3 regions of the Streptosporangium sp. OZ121 genome follow, and region 2 is predicted to be linked to each of the others. Evidence: predicted binding sites of a transcription regulator. Region 2 holds the regulator's gene; each other region holds the start of a gene.
What was found. Region 2 encodes LexA, which represses DNA repair genes until DNA is damaged. Its sites were predicted from a motif close to TCGAACANNTGTTCGA; they were not measured.
Positions count from the first base shown of each region.

Region 1: a site for LexA is predicted at 2,611-2,626, ahead of recA (recombinase RecA). Genes of this name have one in related genera too.
Region 3: a site for LexA is predicted at 3,666-3,681, ahead of ACTOQ1_RS06510 (SAV_6107 family HEPN domain-containing protein). Genes of this name have one in related genera too.

Region 1 covers NZ_JBPXMC010000013.1:140,944-147,797, forward strand. The annotation lists gene rny (ribonuclease Y) at 1-100, opposite strand, end outside; gene recX (recombination regulator RecX) at 427-1,347, opposite strand; gene recA (recombinase RecA) at 1,362-2,504, opposite strand; gene ACTOQ1_RS23510 (hypothetical protein) at 2,840-3,118, shown strand; gene ACTOQ1_RS23515 (DUF3046 domain-containing protein) at 3,202-3,396, opposite strand; gene ACTOQ1_RS23520 (VOC family protein) at 3,620-4,108, opposite strand; gene ACTOQ1_RS23525 (ATP-dependent helicase) at 4,413-6,854, shown strand, end outside.
Region 2 covers NZ_JBPXMC010000001.1:1,048,510-1,055,363, reverse strand. The annotation lists gene leuS (leucine--tRNA ligase) at 1-2,140, shown strand, start outside; gene lexA (transcriptional repressor LexA) at 2,362-3,072, opposite strand; gene ACTOQ1_RS04890 (LysM peptidoglycan-binding domain-containing protein) at 3,821-4,087, shown strand; gene nrdR (transcriptional regulator NrdR) at 4,541-5,002, shown strand; gene ACTOQ1_RS04880 (vitamin B12-dependent ribonucleotide reductase) at 5,087-6,854, shown strand, end outside.
Region 3 covers NZ_JBPXMC010000002.1:370,651-377,504, forward strand. The annotation lists gene ACTOQ1_RS06495 (amino acid permease) at 1-392, shown strand, start outside; gene bldD (transcriptional regulator BldD) at 938-1,432, shown strand; gene ACTOQ1_RS06505 (PP2C family protein-serine/threonine phosphatase) at 1,650-2,798, shown strand; gene ACTOQ1_RS06510 (SAV_6107 family HEPN domain-containing protein) at 2,969-3,418, opposite strand; gene ACTOQ1_RS06515 (L,D-transpeptidase family protein) at 3,859-4,671, opposite strand; gene ACTOQ1_RS06520 (YbaK/EbsC family protein) at 4,791-5,267, shown strand; gene ACTOQ1_RS06525 (GNAT family N-acetyltransferase) at 5,630-6,178, shown strand; gene metF (methylenetetrahydrofolate reductase [NAD(P)H]) at 6,401-6,854, opposite strand, start outside.

The sequences.
Region 1 (6,854 bases), on a different contig from region 2:
CCTCGGCCTCCTGCTCAGGCGTGGGACCCTTCGGGCCCCCGGCTCCGCCGACACGACGCAGCAACACGACCAGCACGGCTGTCATCACGGCGAGAGCCATAACCGCCACTGTCAACATGACGACCACGACCGGATCCATGCGCGCCTCACCTTCCTCGCGTCGCAAATATCAGGCACACGAGGGGTCACACGCACGGCACGGAAAGCTCAAGAGACGGCACCGTCGGGACAGAAGTGAACCCAGAGGGGATCACCCACCGGCTGTTCCCGCCGGTCCGTCGTCCCGTCCTCATCCGCCAAGCCTGCTTGTCCGTATTACACCGCTATGACAATCCGCACTGCGCGGAGTAACTCCTCACTGTCGTTGAGATTAAGCGTCAGAGAGGTAACGAGCAAGCAAAGACCCGCTGTCAAAGCTGCTTTGGACTAGTCGAGTGGATAGCCCTGATCCTCCGCGAATGGCGATGTTTCCGCCCCTTCGTCCTCCAGCACTTCACGGATCACGCGAAATGCCAGGCCGGGGCCGTATCCCTTGCGGGCGAGCATGCCGGCAAGCCTGCGGGTCCTGACCGCGGGCTCCAGACCCCGGGTCGAGGAGAGTTTGCGCCGCACGAGGCGACGAGCGGTCTCCGCCTCCTCCTCGGGATCGAGCCGATCCACCGCTTCCTTCACGGTCTCCTCGTCCACCCCTCGGTGGCGGAGCTCCGAGGCGAGGGCCTTTCTGGCGAGACCCCGCCCGGCGTGACGCGAGCTCACCCATGCCGCGGCGAACGCCTCGTCGTCGATGAGCCCGACCTCGGAGAAGCGCTCCAGCACGGCGTCCGCCGCCTCCTGGGGCACCTCGCGCTTGCGCAGCGCCTCCGCGAGCTGGGCCCGGGTGCGCGGCGCCATGGTCAGCAGCCGCAGGCAGATGCCCCGGGCAACCGCCTGCGGATCGGATCCGGCCTCCCGGCTCGCCCGAGACCCCTCGGCCGACCCGTCGGACCCGTCACGTCCACCGGACCCGTCACGCCCACCGAACCTGCCGCGTCCGCCGGACCTGCCGGATCTGTCAATTCCGTCAGGTCCGCCAAGTCCGTCGAATCCGTCGGATCGGTCGGAGAGAAAGCCCGGGGCAGCGCTCCCGGACCGCCGCCCACGCCGTGAGGCACGCTTCTTCCGGCCTCGCGGCCCGTCACTCGCCGGGTCCGCGGCTTCCTCGCGAAAGCCTCCCTCCGCGACGGACGAACCGTGGTCATGGTCGCGCCCGCGCCGGCTCGGTGAACCCGCCCGAGGTTCGTCGGGCCAGGCTCCCCAGTCTCTCGGCCCGGCCTCGCCGGCCGGACCGGAGTCAGGTCCCGTGGTCATCGATCAGCCCGGATTCAGGCGTCACCCGGCTTGGGGGCAGCGGCGGCCTTGGAACCGCGACCGGACGCGGCAGGAGCCGAAGCGGCACCGGACGCGCGGCCGGAAGCGGCGGCCGGGGCCGAAGCCGCAGGGACGGGCGACGGGACGGCCGGGCTGTCGACGCGCGGGCCGACGCCGAGCTTCTCCTTGATCTTCTTCTCGATCTCGTTCGCCATGTCCGGGTGGCTCTTGAGGAAGTTTCGCGCGTTCTCCTTGCCCTGACCGAGCTGGTCACCCTCGTAGGTGTACCAGGCGCCGGACTTGCGGACGAAGCCGTGCTCGACACCCATGTCGATCAGGCCACCCTCGCGGGAGATGCCGACGCCGTAGAGGATGTCGAAGTCGGCCACGCGGAAGGGCGGGGCCATCTTGTTCTTGACGACCTTCACCCGGGTGCGGTTGCCGACCGCCTCGGTGCCGTCCTTCAGCGTCTCGATGCGGCGGATGTCGAGGCGGACCGAGGCGTAGAACTTCAGCGCCTTTCCACCGGTCGTGGTCTCGGGCGAGCCGAACATGACGCCGATCTTCTCACGGAGCTGGTTGATGAAGATCGCGGTGGTGCCGGTGTTGTTGAGCGCGCCGGCGACCTTGCGCAGCGCCTGGGACATCAGACGGGCCTGGAGGCCGACGTGGCTGTCGCCCATCTCGCCCTCGATCTCGGCCTTGGGCACCAGGGCCGCCACCGAGTCGATGACCAGCAGGTCGACGGCGCCGGACCGGATCAGCATGTCGGCGATCTCCAGCGCCTGCTCACCGGTGTCGGGCTGGGAGACGAGCAGCGCGTCGGTGTCGACGCCCAGCTTCTGGGCGTACTCCGGGTCGAGCGCGTGCTCGGCGTCGATGAACGCGGCGATGCCGCCACCACGCTGGGCGTTGGCCACCGCGTGCAGGGCGACCGTGGTCTTGCCCGAGGACTCGGGACCGTAGACCTCGACGATGCGGCCGCGCGGGAAGCCGCCGATGCCGAGGGCCACGTCGAGCGCGATGGAGCCGGTGGGAACCACCTCGATGGGCGCCCGGGTCTCGTCGCCCAGGCGCATGATCGAGCCCTTGCCGAACTGCCGCTCGATCTGAGCGAGTGCGGTCTCAAGCGCCTTCTCGCGGTCGTTAGCTGCCATGGGAGCCCCCTGAAGGGTCGCGGGTTGGATCGGTTGCCAGAAAGCTACGGGGTGCCGCCGACAATTTCGGGAGGGCACGCCAAGAGTGGTGGCTTGTTCAATATAGCCGAACGACTGTTCGATCGCCGCCCGTTGGCACCATACGTTGCGGGAGTCACGAACCGCCGCGGAGTCCCCCCGCGCACGACCGGACACGGCCGGGCAGGCCGGCGGGCCACGGCTTCGGGAGATGCGGACCCCATCCGGGAGGCGACATTTCCAAGAATTGCCCAGGACCTGTTGTCACCGGGTTGACCTGGAGTGATCCTGAGGGGAAACGACCCGAGGTGCCCGACGTGCCCAACACGTTCACGCAGCAACGTCTAGCCCATCTCGATTCCCTCGCCGCCGAGCTGCGACAACGAGGGCTGGCGAGCCGCACCCTCGGAGGCGCCGCCCCGGTGCTGTGGGTGTGGCATCCGGACAGCCGTCGGCAGACCATAGTCTTCGCCACCCCGGTCAGGGACGGCTGGCTGTTTCTGTGGGCACCGGACGGTGAGGAGAGCGCCGACGATCCCGCGCGGGCGGCCGATTCGGTGGAGAAGCTCCTCGCCCCGCTCACGGAACCGTCCTGAGCGGCCCTTCACGCTCTCCGGCTCTCCGCTTACCCGGCCGCATGCTCTCCGGCCCGTTTACCGGGCCGCGTGCTCACCGGCTCTCAGCGGAGCCTGGGCGCGACGTCGGTCACCCCGCACACGGCGTGCCAGACCTCCTTGGCGCCGACTCCCTCGGCCAGCGCCTGGATCACGGTCCGGCCGCCGAGATCGGCGATGACGTAGTCGCGGGCCCACGACTCGGCGTACTGGTCGCCGAAGTGTGACTTCATCCGCTTCCAGAAATCCGATAGGCGCATGCCCCAAGTATGGACGCCCATCGGCGTGCCGCGACCCACCCCGGCGCGCCGCCGGGCCGCGAGGCGCCCGCGTCCCGCTCTCCCGGCCTCCGCCGGACGGGGGCGAGCCGGAGACGGAGCGGACGGGACGGGGACGGGGACGGGACGGGGACGGGACGGGGACGGGGATGGGCGAGAGCGAGAGCGAGGGGGAAGGCGTGGGCGGCCGGAGGCGGGAGAGCCGTCAGAGCACGCGGGAGCCGTACATCTCGCCGAGGGGGTCGGCGAGCAGTTCCAGGCGGGCCCCGTCGGGGTCGGCGAAGTAGATCGACGCGCCGCTCTCGACCTGGTGCGGAACGCCCGCCGCCTCCAGCTTGCCCCGCAGGCGCTCCCACGTGGAGGGATCGACCGAGATGGCGACGTGGTGGAGCCCGCCGAGGACCTCCTTGTAGGGGCCGAGGTCCAGGCCGGGGAAGTCGAAGAAGGCGAGCAGGTTGCCGTTGCCGATGTCGAAGAAGAAGTGGTTCGACCCCCGGTAGTCGCGGTTCTCGAAGATCTCCGTCAGCGGGAACTCCAGAAGGTCCTGGTAGAACGCGATCGTCGTCTCGACGTCGGAGGAGATCAGCGCGAAGTGGTGCAGCCCCCTCGCGCTGCTCGGCGGGCGGTGCGCCCTGAGATGCTCCGCCTTGATCCGCTCGCGTGTCGCCTCGATGGCCTGATGGTCGATGCTCACCTTTAGCTCACCACTCAATACGTCGTGTGTTCGTCAAAGCCATGTCCTCAACGGCAGGGAGCCAACCTATCCCGGACGTCACGTCATGGTGGCGAATGGTCACCGTCCCGGCGAACGCCGCGGATCCGGTCTCCCGTGGGGCGTCGCAGCACCGGCGAACCGTGCGTCCGCAGGTGATGCGCGGACCACCCGCTCCCGTCCGCCGCCCGGTCGCCGGGCGGGCGGTGACGGGTTCTGTCGGTGGGGCCGTGCAGTATGGGCGGTGAGCCGGTCGGTCGTCCGGACCGGGAGCTAGGGGGCGGCGATGAGCGAGACGGCGAGCGCGGGCGGGGCGCTCGATCACTTCACCCGGATGACCAGAGACTGGTTCACCGGGGCGTTCGCCGCGCCGACCGCCGCGCAGGAGGGGGCGTGGGCGGCGATCGCGCGGGGCGACAACACGCTGGTGGTCGCACCCACCGGATCCGGCAAGACGCTGGCCGCCTTCCTGTGGTCGCTCGACCGGCTCGCCTCCTCCGCTCCCGGCTCCCCACCGGACGCCGGATCCTCCGACACGGACCTGACGGCCGGTACGGGTGGCACCGGCGATACGGCCGGTACGAGCGCCCGGGGCGGGCGAGGGCGTTCGCGGGGGAACCGGGGGGACGGCGAGCCGGTGAGGCGGTGCCGGGTCCTGTACGTCTCGCCGCTCAAGGCCCTGGCGGTCGACGTCGAGCGCAACCTCCGGGCGCCGCTGGCCGGGCTGAGGCAGACCGCGCGGCGGCTCGGGCTCCCGGTGCCGGAGATCTCGGTGGCGATCCGGTCGGGTGACACCGCCCCCGAGGAGCGGCGGCGGTTCGCGACCCGGCCCTCCGACATCCTGATCACCACCCCCGAGTCGCTGTTTTTGCTGCTCACCAGCCAGGCCCGCGAGGCGTTGCGCGGTGTGGAGACGGTCATCGTCGACGAGGTGCACGCGGTGGCGGCCACCAAGCGCGGCGCGCACCTGGCCCTCAGTCTGGAGCGGCTCGACACCCTCCTGCCCCGGCCCGCCCAGCGGATCGGCCTGTCGGCGACCGTCCGGCCGGTGAGCGAGGTGGCCGCCTTCCTGGGCGGATCGCGCCCGGCGACCGTGGTCCAGCCGCCCTCCGACAAGGAGATCGAGGTCGAGGTGGTCGTCCCGATCGAGGACATGACCGAGCTCGACACGCCTCCCGCCCCGCCCGCCCCCGACGACGACCGCTGGCTGACCGAGACCCCGGCCAGGCGGTCGATCTGGCCGCATGTGGAGGAGCGGCTGTTCGAGCTGATCGGAGGCCACAGCTCCACGATCGTGTTCGCCAACTCCCGGCGACTGGCCGAGAGGCTGTGCACCCGCCTCAACGAGCTGGCGTGGGAGCGGAGGGAGACCGGCGAGGAGCCGGCCGGGCAGGACGCGGAGGCGGGGGCGGAGCCGGTGCACTGGGCCGAGGGGTTCCCCGTCCCCCCGGCCTCCCTCTCCACCCCGGCGGCGATGATGGCGCAGGCCGGCGCGGCCAAGGGGGTCGGCCCGGAGATCGTGCGGGCCCACCACGGTTCGGTGTCGAAGGAGGAGCGCTCCCAGATCGAGGAGGCGCTCAAGTCCGGGCGGCTGCCCGCCGTGGTCGCGACCTCCAGCCTGGAGCTCGGCATCGACATGGGCGCGGTCGACCTGGTGGCCTGCGTCGGGGCGCCGCCGAGCGTGGCGAGCGGCCTGCAGCGGATCGGCCGGGCCGGGCACCAGGTGGGAGCGGTCTCACGTGGCGTGATCTTCCCCAAGTACCGGGGGGACCTGGTCCAGACGGCCGTGGTGGCCGAGCGGATGAGGAGCGGGGAGATCGAGGACCTGCGCTACCCGCGCAACCCGCTCGACGTGCTCGCCCAGCAGATCGTGGCGATGACCGCGCTGGACGAGTGGACGGTGGACGAGCTGGAGGAGGTCGTGCGGCGGGCGGCCCCCTACCGGACGTTGCCCAGGAGCGCGCTGGAGGCGACGCTCGACATGCTCGCCGGACGTTACCCGAGCGAGGAGTTCGCCGAGCTGCGGCCGCGCATCGTCTGGGACCGGGTGACCGGCACCCTGCGGGGCCGTCCCGGAGCCCAGCGGCTGGCGGTCACCAACGGCGGCACGATCCCCGACAGGGGGCTGTTCGGCGTGTTCCTGGTCGGGGAGAAGTCCTCCCGGGTGGGCGAGCTGGACGAGGAGATGGTCTACGAGTCGCGGGCCGGGGACGTGTTCGTGCTGGGCGCGACCTCCTGGCGGATCCAGGAGATCACGGCCGATCGGGTGCTGGTCACGCCCGCCCCCGGCCAGCCGGGAAAGCTCCCCTTCTGGCACGGCGACACCGCCGGGAGACCGGCGGAGCTGGGCAGGGCCATCGGCGCGTTCCTCCGCGAGATGTCGGCGGCGGGCGCGGACGCCGAGACGGGGAGCGGGCGCGCCCGAGGCCCGGGGACGGGAAACGCGGGAGCGGAGGGCGCCGAGGCGGGAAACGGGGCGGCGGAGAACGCGAAACCGGGAAGCGCGGGAGCGGGAAGCGCCGCGCGTGAGGGGGCCATGGAGAGGATCAGGGCGGCGGGGCTGGACGAGTACGCCGCCGCCAACCTGCTCTCCTACCTGGCCGAGCAGCGACAGGCGACCGGCTACGTGCCGGACGACAGGACGCTGCTGGTCGAGCGGTTCCACGACGAGCTGGGCGACTGGCGGGTGGTTGTGCACTCCCCGTACGGGGCGCGGGTGCACGCGCCG
Region 2 (6,854 bases):
CGAGACCCAGGCCGGCTCCTACAAGCGCTACGGGATCTCCTTCGACTGGTCCCGCCGCCTGCACACCAGCGACACCTCGTACTACAAGTGGACCCAGTGGCTGTTCAACCGCTTCTTCGAGCGCGGCCTGGCCTACCGCAAGGGCGGCCTGGTCAACTGGTGCCCGAACGACCAGACCGTGCTGGCCAACGAGCAGGTCAAGGACGGCAGGTGTGAGCGCTGCGGGACCGAGGTCGTCCGCCGGGAGCTGACGCAGTGGTATTTCAAGATCACTGAATACGCCGACCGGCTGCTGAACGACATGGCCCAGCTGGAGGGCAACTGGCCAGAGCGCGTGCTGGCCATGCAGCGCAACTGGATCGGCCGCTCGGAGGGCGCCGACGTCGACTTCGTGATCGAGGGTCGCGACGAGCCGGTCACCGTCTACACGACCCGCCCCGACACCCTGTACGGCGCGACCTTCTTCGTGGTCGCCCCGGACGCGGCGCTGGCCGAGGAGATCGTCACCGACGACCGGCGCGAGGCCTTCGAGGCGTACCGGACCAGCGTGTCGAAGTTGTCGGACATCGACCGGCTGTCCACCGAGAAGGAGAAGACCGGCGTCTTCCTGGGCCGGTACGCCGTCAACCCGGTCAGCGGCGAGCGCATGCCGGTCTGGGCGGCCGACTACGTGCTGTCCGACTACGGCCACGGCGCCATCATGGCCGTGCCCGCGCACGACCAGCGCGACCTGGACTTCGCCCGCGCCTTCGACCTGCCGGTACGGGTGGTCGTGCACACCGGCCTGGCCGATCCGGGCGAGACCGGCGTCGCCACCTCCGGTGACGGCGCGATGGTCAACTCCGGCCCGCTGGACGGCCTGGCCAAGGCCGAGGCGATCCGGAAGATCATCGAGGTGCTGGGCGAGCGGGGCACCGGGCGGTTCACGGTCAACTTCCGGCTGCGCGACTGGCTGCTGTCGCGCCAGCGCTTCTGGGGTTGCCCGATCCCGATCATCCACTGCGCCGACTGCGGCGAGGTCCCCGTCCCCGACGACCAGTTGCCCGTCACCCTGCCCGACATGCGCGGCGAGGCACTGGCACCCAAGGGCGTCTCCCCGCTGGCCTCGGCCGAGGATTGGGTCAACGTCTCCTGTCCCAAGTGCGGCGGCCCGGCCAGGCGCGACACCGACACGATGGACACCTTCGTCGACTCCTCGTGGTACTTCCTGCGCTACGTCGACCCGGCGTACGAGAACGGCCCGTTCGACGTCGAGCGCGTCCGCAAGTGGGGCCCGATCGACCAGTACGTCGGCGGCGTGGAGCACGCCGTGCTGCACCTGCTGTACGCCAGGTTCTTCACCAAGGTCCTGCACGACATGGGAATGATCGACTTCGTCGAGCCCTTCACCCGCCTGCTGAACCAGGGGCAGGTCATCAACCAGGGCAAGGCGATGTCCAAGTCGCTGGGCAACGGCGTCGACCTGGGCCAGCAGATCGACGCCTACGGTGTCGACGCGGTCAGGCTGACCGTCGTCTTCGCCGGGCCGCCCGAGGAGGACATCGACTGGGCCGACGTCTCCCCGGCGGCGTCGCAGAAGTTCCTGGCCCGCGCGTTCCGGGTGATGACCGAGGCCGGCGCGGCCTCGGCACCCGGGGTGGACGTCACCGCCGGAGACCTGAACCTGCGCAAGGTCGTCCACCACACCGTCGACGAGGTCACCAAGCTGGTCGACTCCCACCGCTTCAACGTCGCGGTGGCCCGCATGATGGAGCTGACGAGCGCGGCCCGCAAGGCCATCGACTCCGGGCCCGGCGCGGCCGACCCGGCGGTCAGGGAGGCCGCCGAGACCCTGGCGGTCATGCTGTCCCTGGTCGCGCCGTACGCGGCGGAGGAGGGCTGGGAGCGGCTGGGACACTCCGCCTCGGTCGCCACCGCGGGCTGGCCGGTCGCCGACCCGGCACTGCTGGTCCAGGAGTCGGTCACCTGCGTCGTCCAGGTCGCGGGCAAGGTGCGCGACCGGCTGGAGGTCTCCCCGGAGATCTCCGAGGCGGACCTGGAGGCGCTGGCCCTGGCGTCGGAGAAGGTCCGGTCCTTCCTGCCCGGAGCGCCGCGAAAGGTGATCGTCCGCGCGCCCAAGCTGGTCAACATCGTTCCCTAGGCGGCCGGGGAAGCTCTGAGAACGCCGGATGGGTGGTGTCCCGACATCGGGACGCCACCCATCCGGCGTGTCGCGCGTCCTCCGGCGTGTCGCGCGGAGGCCGGAGGCGCGTGGTGTGGAACTCGCGCCGGAACGACGTGTTTCGAAGCTCGCTCAGCAGACGCGGAGAAGAACGGTCCGGAGCTCGCCCCGGAACGCTCGCTTCAGAGCTCGCGGTCGCGTCAGAGCTTGCGGAGGACCGCCACGACCTTGCCGAGCACGGTGGCCTCGTCACCCGGGATCGGGTCGTAGTTGGGGTTGTGCGGGACCAGCCAGACATGGCCGTCTCTGCGCTTGAAGGTCTTGACCGTGGCCTCGCCGTCGATCATCGCCGCGACCACGTCGCCGTTGTCGGCGACCGGCTGCTGGCGTACGACCACCCAGTCACCGTTGGCGATGGCGGCCTCGATCATCGAGTCACCGGTCACCTGGAGGAGGAAGAGGGTGCCCTCGCCGACAAGCTGCTTGGGCAGGGCGAAGACGTCCTCGATGCTCTCCTCGGCGAGGATGGGACCACCGGCGGCGATCCGGCCCACCAGGGGGACGTAGGCGGCGGTCGGGCGGCTGACCGGGGCCTCGTCCTCGCCGGAGTCGGGGTCCACCCACAGCACGGGCTCGCCGGGAAGGCGGACCTCCAGGGCGCGGGGGCGGTGCGGATCACGCCGCAGGTAGCCCTTGCGCTGCAAAGCCGTCAGCTGGTGCGACACGCTGGAGGTGCTGGTGAGCTGCACCGCCTCACCGATCTCCCGCATGGACGGCGGGTAGCCGCGCTGCTGCACGGAATCGCGGATCACCTCAAGGATCTTCCGCTGCCTGGGGGTGAGGCCAAGGGAGTCACGCCTTCGCACCGCCAGGTCGCTGGCGGCCGAACCGTTCTCGTTGTGCTGGCTCATACGAACTCCTCGCCTCCCGGTCTGTATTTAACGCGTCGCACACAGCGACCATACCTCGGCCGAAGATCATATTCAAACAATTGTTCGAATGTCCTCGAAATCGGCGACGCCGTGGTGTACAACATCGTACGGGAGTTCGATCGACATCGTGTTCGATTCGCCGATCTTTCTTCGACATGTGTTCGGCCAGGTCGAGGGGATGGGGGTCACCATGAAACCGACCACGACGACACCGCGATCCAGGACCGCGCCGGCATCCCGGGCGGCGCGGCGATCGCCGGAGGCGCCGCGCCTGCGGCTCGTGCCGCCCCCGCGACCGGAGCCGGAGCCGGAGGCCGAGCGAAGTTCTGAGGCGGGATCCGGGCGGGGGTCGGCGCCGGTGTCGGGGCCGGGGCCGGGGCCGCGTCCCGGCCGTGGGTCGGGACGGAGGTCCGGGCAGGGGCCCGAGCGGGCGTCCGGGCAGGGATCCGGGCAGGGGGCCGAGCGGCTGTCCGGGCGCGAACCGGGGCAGGGGTCCGGCCCGGAGTCCGGGCGGCCGTCCGGGCGTGAGCGGAGACGGCGACCCGGTCGCGAGCCGGGCCGGAGGCCTGGCCGTGAGCCGGAGCGGGGGCTCGGGAGCGGATCCGGGCCGAGGAGGGCGCCGGGATCGGCGGTGGCGCCCGTGGTGCGGGCCCGCCGTTCCGGCGTCGCCCGTCCGGCGCCCGTCCGGCGGCCACTCCGGCTCACCAGGCGTGGAAGGATTGTGGCGGTGACGGTGCTCGCGCTCCTCACCCTGGGGGTGCTCTGGATCGGCGGGCGCATCGACATGGCCTCGGCGGGCGGGCGACCGGACCTCGAGGGCCTTCCCCGGATCACGGTGCACGCGGGCGACACGCTGTGGGAGATCGCGGACGCGTTGACGGAGGAGGCCGACGCCGGCCCGACGGTCCGTCGTGTCATGGACCTCAACGGGCTGTCCGGCTCGACGGTCCGGCCGGGGACCCGGCTCTATCTCCCCGAGGGCCTCCTCCGCTGAGACCCCGGGAGGGCCTGTCCCCCGAGGCGGGTTCTCGATGTGGGGTCCCCGAGGTGGGGGAGGGGTGGCGGCGTACGTGGGGGAGGGGTCCGAGAGGGCGGTCGGCGGGCGGGGGGAGGGAGTGCGGGGCGTCTCGCCTGACAGATCGCCCGGGGCGTGTGTGAGGGAAGGGGCGCCCGGGACGAGAGGGGTCTCGCCCGGGTGGCGACACGCCGGGATGTGACGGCTGATCAGCGACTTCGTCCGGCAAGGTCGTTTCAACTTGCGTTCATGGTCGCGCACTTCTACGGTTGGACCACAACATCTAGTGGCTGCATCGCAACCCTTCACCACAGATTGTGTTTCCATTACCGCACCTCGACTATTCGAAGGTGTGTGCGCGAGCGTCTGGGCGTGCGCGTGGTGGGTAGGTGAAGTGGGTCGGCCGCTTCGGTAGTCAAGGAGGCGACACGCGTGCATTGTCCGTTCTGTCGCCATCTCGACACGCGAGTCATCGACAGCCGGGCCACCGAGGACGGCGGGGCCATCCGCCGCAGGCGCACGTGCTCCGAATGCGGGCGCAGGTTCACCACGCAGGAGACCGTCCTGCTCATGGTGAGCAAGCGCAGCGGTGTGACGGAGCCGTTCTTCAGGGACAAGGTGATCGCCGGGGTCCGGCGGGCCTGCCAGGGGCGGTCCGTCAGCGAGGACTCCCTGGCGCAGCTGGGCCAGCGGGTCGAGGAGAGCATCCGGGCCACCGGGTGCGCCGAGATCGCGGCTCACGAGGTCGGGCTGGCCATCCTGGGTCCGCTCCGCGAGCTGGACGAGGTGGCGTACCTGCGGTTCGCCTCCGTCTACCGGGGGTTCGAGACCCTGGCCGACTTCGAGGCGGAGATCGAGCGGCTCCGGGCGGAGCGCTCCACCGAGCAGGACTGATGCAGACCCCGGGCGCCGGGGGTGAGGCGGCGCGTTGGTGTGGTCCGATTCGAGGGTTCTACGGAGCCCCAGGAGGGGGAAGTCATGACGGAGACTGTCGGCGCGGTGACACGTGGGGGCAAGAGGCCTCGCAAGGGCCTGAAGATGAAGCGCATCTTCACCACGCCAGGCGTGCATCCCTATGACGAGCTGACCTGGGAGCGCCGTGACGTCGTCATGACCAACTGGCGCGACGGCTCGATCAACTTCGAGCAGCGCGGCGTCGAGTTCCCCCAGTCGTGGTCGGTGAACGCCGCCAACATCGTGACCACCAAGTACTTCCGCGGCGCGGTCGGCACCCCGCAGCGGGAGTGGAGCCTCAAGCAGCTGGTCGACCGGGTGGTGGGCGTCTACACGCGCACGGCGGTCGAGCACGGCTACTTCGCCAGTGACGAGGACGCCGAGATCTTCGACCACGAGCTCAAGCACGCTCTGGTCAACCAGGTCTTCAGCTTCAACTCGCCCGTCTGGTTCAACGTCGGCACCGCGTCGCCGCAGCAGGTCAGCGCCTGCTTCATCCTGGCCGTCGACGACCAGATGGAGTCGATCCTCGACTGGTACAAGGAAGAGGGCGTGATCTTCAAGGGAGGTTCGGGCTCCGGCGTCAACCTCTCCCGGATCCGTTCCTCCAAGGAACTGCTCTCCAGCGGCGGCACCGCCAGCGGCCCGGTCTCCTTCATGCGCGGCGCCGACGCCTCCGCGGGCACCATCAAGTCCGGGGGCGCCACCCGCCGCGCCGCCAAGATGGTCGTCCTCGACGTCGACCACCCCGACATCGAGGAGTTCGTCGAGACCAAGGCACGCGAGGAGGACAAGATCCGCGCCCTCCGCGACGCCGGGTTCGACATGGACCTGGGCGGCAAGGACATCGTCTCCGTCCAGTACCAGAACGCCAACAACTCCGTGCGCGTCTCCGACGAGTTCATGCGCGCGGTGGAGAACGGCGAGGAGTTCGGCCTGCGCGCCCGCCTCACCGGCGAGGTCATCGAGAAGATCGACGCCAGAGAGCTGTTCCGCAAGATGGCCAAGGCCGCGTGGGAGTGCGCCGACCCCGGCCTCCAGTACGACGACACGATCAACGACTGGCACACCAGCCCGGAGACGGGCCGCATCACCGCCAGCAACCCCTGCTCGGAATACCTGCACCTGGACAACTCCTCGTGCAACCTGGCGAGCATCAACCTGCTGAAGTTCCTGAAGGACGACGACACCTTCGACATCGCGAACTTCGTGAAGATCACTGAGCTGGTCATCACCGCGATGGACGTCTCCATCACCTTCGCCGACTTCCCGACCGAGAAGATCGACGAGACCACCCGCGCCTACCGCCAGCTGGGCATCGGCTACGCCAACCTCGGCGCGCTGCTCATGGCCACCGGCCACGCCTACGACTCCGACGGCGGCCGGGCGGTCGCCGGGGCCATCACCTCGCTGATGACCGGCGTCTCCTACCGCCGCAGCGCCGAACTGGCCGCGGTCGTGGGCCCGTACGACGGCTACGCCCGCAACGCCGACGCGCACAAGCGGGTCATGCGCAAGCACAACGACGCGAACGACGCCCTGCGCACGTTCGACGAGATCGACGGGGCCATCCACCGCGAGGCCTCCAGGCAGTGGAACGAGTGCCTGCGGCTCGGCGACAGGAACGGCTACCGCAACGCCCAGGCCTCGCTCCTCGCCCCGACCGGCACCATCGGCCTGATGATGGACTGCGACACCACCGGCATCGAGCCCGACCTCGCCCTGGTCAAGTTCAAGAAGCTCGTCGGCGGCGGCTCCATGCAGATCGTCAACCAGACGATCCCCCGCGCGC
Region 3 (6,854 bases), on a different contig from region 2:
GTCTGATTCCGAAGATCTTCGAGAGGGTGAGCCCGCGCCGCCGGGTACCGGTCGCCAACACCCTCATCGTGGCCGCCTTCGTCTCCGTGCTCGCCGGGTTCGTCCCGCTGGGCCGGCTCGCCGAGGCCACCAGCATCGGCACCCTGTTCGCCTTCGCGATCGTCAACACCGGCGTGCTCGTCCTGCGCCGCACCCGACCCGACCTGCCCCGCGGCTTCAGGACACCGTTCTTCCCGATCACGCCGATCCTCGGCGTGATCCTCTGCCTCGTCGTGATGGCCGGCCTGGCCGGCGTCACCTGGCTGGCCTTCGGGATCTGGATGGCGGCCGGCCTGCTCGCCTACTTCCTCTACGGCTACCGCCACTCGCGTCTCAACCGGGGCGTCCGGTGACCGGGGCCGCCGGCCGGCCGTCCGGGGCGGACCTCCGCCCCTGGCCTCGGGGCGGGACGGCCCGGACACGGCGGGCGGAGCCTCCCGGGGCGACGCCCGGACCGGCACACGGGCGCGCCGAGCCTCGCCTCCGGCGGCGCGAAACCGTCGCACCGGGTATTGCCCGCCGCCGCGCCGTTCAAGATCATACGCCCGTCGCCGCACCCGGGGGCGACGCCGTCCCGAATCCCGGAGAAGAGCCGGAAATCATGCGAAAGTCCCGAAAAAACCGGAGGTTTCGCGATGCGGGGTAGGACAAGTGCGGCGTTTGAGGCGGACCCCACCGGACCGGATTCGGCATCTTTTTTCCAATCAGCTTGACCTTAGGCGCCCACAGCTTTACCGTCACTGTCCGTAACCACACCTCGTGGCGTTATCGGGTGAACCCTGACGCATCGGTCACCAAAGGTGCCTACCCCGGGCGCCAACCCGGTGAACGGGGCATAAGTTGCGAGGTAGCACAATCATGTTGAGAGCACTACATAACAGAGCCGGGGGGCCACACCATGCCGTCTGAGTACGCCAAGTCGCTGGGTGCAAGACTCCGCGCCATCCGCACCCAGCAGGGCCTGTCCCTGCACGGGGTGGAAGAGAAGTCCCGCGGGCGCTGGAAGGCGGTCGTCGTTGGCTCCTACGAGCGTGGCGATCGTGCCGTCACCGTGCAGAAGCTTGCCGAACTGGCTGATTTCTACGGAGTGCCGGTCTCGGAGTTGCTGCCGGGAGGGGCCGCTCCGAGCCCCCTGGGCCCGACACCGAAGCTTGTGATCGACCTTGAGCGTCTCGCCCAGCTCCCCAAGGAGAAGGCGGGCGCGCTCGCCCGTTACGCGGCCACCATCCAGAGCCAGCGTGGCGACTACAACGGCAAGGTGCTGTCCATCCGCCAGGAGGACCTCCGCTCCCTCGCCGTGATCTACGACAAGTCCCCCAGCGAGCTCACCGAGGAGCTCATCAGCTGGGGCGTCCTGGACCCGGAGGCGCGCCGAGCCGTCGAGTCCTTCTGACGACCCCTGACCGGTCGTGGGTGCGCCGGAACCGGCGTGCCCACCCCGCAGAGCTTCCCGCTCTCAGTAGAACGTGTCCTTCGTCCCGCCCCGGGCTGACCGCCACTGTGGTAGGAAAAGGCAAACATGCGTTTAGCGAGATGTGGTGGACATGGCCTCGGGAGATGATCGGCTCGATCACTCTCGATCAAGCCGGAAAAGTGGTCTCCGCGCCGTCATGACGTCGCTGGGATCGACCAAGACGCATGCCTTCCTGCGGCTGCTGACCTCGATCGGCACCACCAAGACCCAGGACACCCTGAAACTCCTGCCGTTCGTCGTCATGGCCGTGGTGGCCCTGATCGACTTCGGCTCGGGCCCCACGTCCGGCCTCCTGCCGCTGCTCGCCCTCGGCCCGGCCTTCGCCAGCGTGGCGTGCGGCCTGGCCCGCACCACGGTGGTCGGCGTCGTCGCCCTGCTGCTGTGCTTCGCGCTCGGCGCCTACAACGACATCCTCTGGATGCCCCGCACCGACATCACCCTCATCGCCATCCTCGGCGTCACCATGGCCAGCGTGCTGGCCAGCGCAGGGCGGCTGCGCCACGAACACCAGCTCGCCGACGTGCGCTCGGTGGCCGAGGCCGCCCAGCGGGTGCTGCTGCGCCCGGTGCCCCGCCGCGCGGGACCGGGCATCGGCGTGGCCGTCTCGTACACCTCCGCCACGGCGGAGGCCAGGATCGGCGGCGACCTGTACGAGGTCGTCACCACCCCGCATGGGGTGCGGATCATCGTGGGAGACGTCCAGGGCAAGGGCCTGGAGGCCGTGGAGACGGCCGCCGTGGTGCTCGGGGCCTTCCGGGAGGCGGCCCACGACGAGAAGGCGCTTCAGGGCGTCGTGGCGCGTCTGGAGAACGCCCTGACCCGCGAGCTGTCCGGCGAGCAGTTCGTGACCGCCGTACTGGCCGAGATCAGCGGCGGTTCCACCATCACCGTCATCAACTGCGGCCATCCGGCGCCCATGGTGCTCGACGCCGAGGGCGGGATCTGGTTCGCCGACCCGCCGGACGAGGCGCTCCCGCTGGGCATGAGCGCCCTCAAGGCCAGTGAGCCGCAGCCGCACCACATCCCGTTCGAGCCGGGCGACCAGGTGCTCTTCTACACCGACGGGGTCATCGAGGCGCGCGACGCGGCCGGCGAGTTCTACCCGCTGCTGGAGCGGGCGCACCTGCTGGACGGCGACGACCCCCAGGGCTCGCTGGACGCCCTCCGCGCCGACCTGCTCGACCACGTGGGCAGGCCGCTGAGCGACGACGCCGCCATGCTCCTGCTACGTCACCGCGCCGCCCGCCAGAACTCCACGGCGGCGGCGTCGGAACGGACGGGGTGAGGACGGCCCGGGGCGGGTGGCGTGATGGACAGGCGACGCGAGGGACAGGCGACGCGAAAAACGTCCCCGTACGTCTTCGTGCCGCCCGGGAGGACCGGTGGGCACGGAGACGTACGGGGACGGCGCCGGTGAGCCCGGGCGGCGACCCCGGGTGGGAGGCCGCTCCGGCTCTAACCGGCTAGGGGGACCTGGCCGGGGAGCATGGGCTGGCTCGGCGCGCCGAGCAGCTTCTCCACGGCGGTGACGAAACGCTCCGCCTCGGAGATGAGCTCCTCGGCGTCTCGCGAGGACACCGTGCGGGTCAGGCCCGCCTCGGCGGCGGCCCGCTTGGCCGCGCTCGTCTCGAAGTAGGGTGCCCACTCGGCCAGGCGGGGCTCGGCCTCGGGCAGCATTTCCCAGGCGCTGCGCAGCCTGCGCCTCCTGCGGCCCTCCATGGGACGGGGACGGGCCGCCAGGACGGCAGCGGCCGCCCTGAGCGCGGCGAGGTGGGCCGCGACGTAACGCGCGGCGGAAGTCCGGGCGGCGGCGGCCTCTTCGAGGCAGTCGCGCGCGTCTGAGAGGTGCGCCCGCACCGTGGGGGACAACCGGGGCCCACCGGAATCGCTGAGCCGAGGGGTCATAGTGCTTCAGCCTCCTTGGTCGCAAGCGGCTCCGGCGTTTTCGCCGGTGGTATCACACTCGCAGACCCCACCGACAAATCCACCGGACGGCCGGACGAGGAGCTTCCCCTCTCCCCGCCCGTCCTGACCTGGCCCGATCGTCTCCGCCGACGACGTGGACCGGATCGGCCGCCCTCGGACACGAGCCGCGAGCCCCGTGTCATCACATCGAACATAAATTCGATCACTAATACTGTCAAGTAAAACGACGAACAAAAGTTCGATCTTCGGGTGTGTGAGGACACATGCGGGCCCGGGGAGATCGGTGCGTGAGGGCACATGCGGGCCCGGGGAGATCGGTGCGCGCGGAAACGCGAAAGGGCCCCGGGAGATCGCCGTCTCCCGGGGCCCCGGTTCACGACCGGCGGGGTCACGCCCCCCGGATCACCCGTTCCGCCGCCCTACCGGACGAACCTGCCGCGGACGTGCACCGGCACTCCCGTACCGAGCAGGCCGGGAAGGACCTCCGCCACGTGCATCGGCAGCCGTACGCAGCCGTGGGAGGCGGGCGCCAGCGGCACCGACAGCGCGCCGTGGAAGGCGATGCCCCCGTTGAAGAAGATCGGGTTGTAGAGCTGGCCGAGGTAGGACTTGTGCCAGCCGTCCCTGCGCCAGGTGGTCTTGTAGTCGCCCGTCGGCGTGCGGGCGTCGCCGCAGAACCGCTGGGCCCTGCCCTCCCAGGTGGCCGTCTCGCAGTAGGAGATCCCGCTGCCCGAGGAGGTGTGGCTGACCAGTTTCACCACACCGCCGACGTAGAGGACCATCACCTGCTTGGCGAGGTTGACCTCCACCCGGGTCGGCTTCCCGTTGGGCACGAGCACCTTCGGCGCCAGCGGGGTCTCCAGGGCGGCCCAGGTCCTGCGCGCCACGGTGCTGGTCGGGGTGATGCCGTTGACCTTCTGGAAGGCCCAGACCGCCGCCAGGGTCGCCCCGCCGTAGCGGCCGTCGATCCTGCCCGGGGCGTAGCCGAGCTCGGCCAGCCGGGTCTGGAGCACCTTCACCGTGGCGCCCTTCGCGCCGAGCTTGAGCGTCTTGCCCGGTGCGACGAACGGGCTCGCCCCCGTCGCCGTCACAGCCGTCACGGCCGAGACGGCAGGGGAAGCCGAGGTCTGGGCCGCGGCGGCGTCCGCGAAAAGGGTGACGCCCGCGGAAGAGAGGAGCACGGCCCCCGCCGTCATCAGCGCGGCCACTCCCTGCCGCTGTCCAACCCCCACTTTCAATCAACTCCTCATATCACTATGGATCAGGTCAAGGGACCATAGCGCACGGGTTCCCCGTGCAGGCCGCCGGTTATAAAGCGGCAATCAACGGTCAATCTGTTTAGAGTGGCCGCGTGCCAGAAAAGTTGCATCCGAACATCGAGAAGGTCGCCGCCGTCCTGCGCGAGCACGGCGTCCCCGGCGAGATCGTCGTCTTCGCGGAGGCCACCCCGACCGCCGCCACCGCGGCCGCGCAGCTCGGCTGCGACGTCGGCGCCATCGCCAACAGCCTGATATTCGACGCCGACGGCGAGCCGCTCCTGGTGCTGACCAGCGGAGCCCACCGGGTCGACACCGACCTGATCGCCAGGACGGCCGGCGCGGCGAAGGTGCGGCGCGCCGACCCCGCCTTCGTACGGGCGGCCACCGGCCAGGTCATCGGCGGCGTCGCCCCGATCGGCCACCCCGCGCCGGTCAGGACCCTGGTCGACACCTGGCTGGGCAAGCACGAGGTCGTCTGGGCCGCCGCCGGCCATCCGCACACCGTCTTCCCGACCTCCTTCGAGGAGCTCGTCCGCATCACCGGCGGGGTTCCCGTCGAGGTCGAATGACGGCCTTCGACTGACGGCCTTCAACGGCGCTTGAACGCCGCACTCGCAAGGCGCCGCACTCACCGAACCGCGCGACCACCGGACGCCGTGCCACCGGACGCCGTGGCCACCGGACGCCGCACTCCCGGGCCCCATGGCCCTCACGACCCCCGTGGCTCCCGTGGCCGCGGGACGCCGTGACCGTGACACGGCGCGCCCGGACCCCGTACACCCCCGCACGAGCCGTGCCTGGGCGGTCAGGACCCGTGCGGCCGGGTCAGGAGGCGAGCGGGACCGGCCGGTGAACCTCGTGGTGGACACCGGGTGCCGCGCTCTCGCCCCGTGCCGACCCGCGTCACGTTCGCACTGCTAGGGTGCGACGCGTGATCGGACTGCGACGGATCGGACCCGACGAGTTCAGGCTCCGGCTGGACGCGGTCCTCCACGTCTACACCGAGGCGATGAACCCGCCCGCCGACCAGATCGCCGGCCGCAGGCTCATCATGGGAAACCACGCCACCCACCCCGCCTTCACCTGCCTGTTCGCCGAGCTCGCCGACGGCACACCGGTGGGCATCGCCTACGGCTTCCACGGGGTTCCCGGCCAGTGGTGGCACGACGTGGTCAGGCGGGCCCTCGTGGAGAGACACGGCGAGGGCAGCGCCCGCGGCTGGCTGGGCGACGCGCTGGAGCTCGCCGAGATCCACGTCCACCCCGACTACCAGGGGAAGGGCATCGGCCGGGCGATGATCACGGGCATGTGCGCGGGCCGCCTGGAGCGCACCGCCGTGCTGTCGACCCGTGACCAGCCCACCGCGGCCCGGCACCTCTACCGGAGCATCGGCTTCGTGGACCTGCTCACGCAGTTCGTCTTTCCCGGCGGGCACGAGCGCTACGCGATCCTCGGGACCGTCCTGCCGCTGGACGGCTGAGCCACCGGCCGGAGCTCCTGGTCCCCGCAGGAACGCCGCCCTCCCCGGACGCCCCGCACCTGGGAGTCCCGCCCCGGGAGCCGGGCCACCCGGCCAGGCCGGACGCGCCGGGCGGGCCGCGAAGGGCCACAACGGGCCACGGTGACCGGGGCCCGGCCGGACAAGGACCACCCGCCGGCCGCCATGTCCCGGCGGGGGCGGGGCAGCGGGGACGCGGCGGCGTCAGACCGGCAGCGGGGCGGCCTTCTGCGTGTGGTCGAGGGCCTGGAAGACCTCTCGGGTCGCGCTGGAGCGGTTGAAGGTGATGAAGTGGATGCCGGGCGCCCCCTCGTCGAGCAGGGTCTGGCAGAGCTCGGCGGCGTGCTCGATGCCGAGGCTGCGCACGGCGGCCGGATCGTCGGCGACGGCCGCGAACCTCTCGGCCACCTCCGGCGGGAACGGGGCGCCGGAGAGCTGCTCGGACCTGGCGATGGTGCTCATCTGCGTGACGGGCATGATCCCGGGGATGATCGGCGTGTCACAGCCGCCGGCCGCCACCCGGTCGCGCAGCCGCAGGTAGTCCTCGGCGCGGAAGAACATCTGGGTGATCGCGTAGTCGGCGCCCGCGCGGCACTTGCGCACGAAGTACTCGGTGTCGGACTCGATCGAATCCGACCTGGGGTGCTTGTACGGGAAG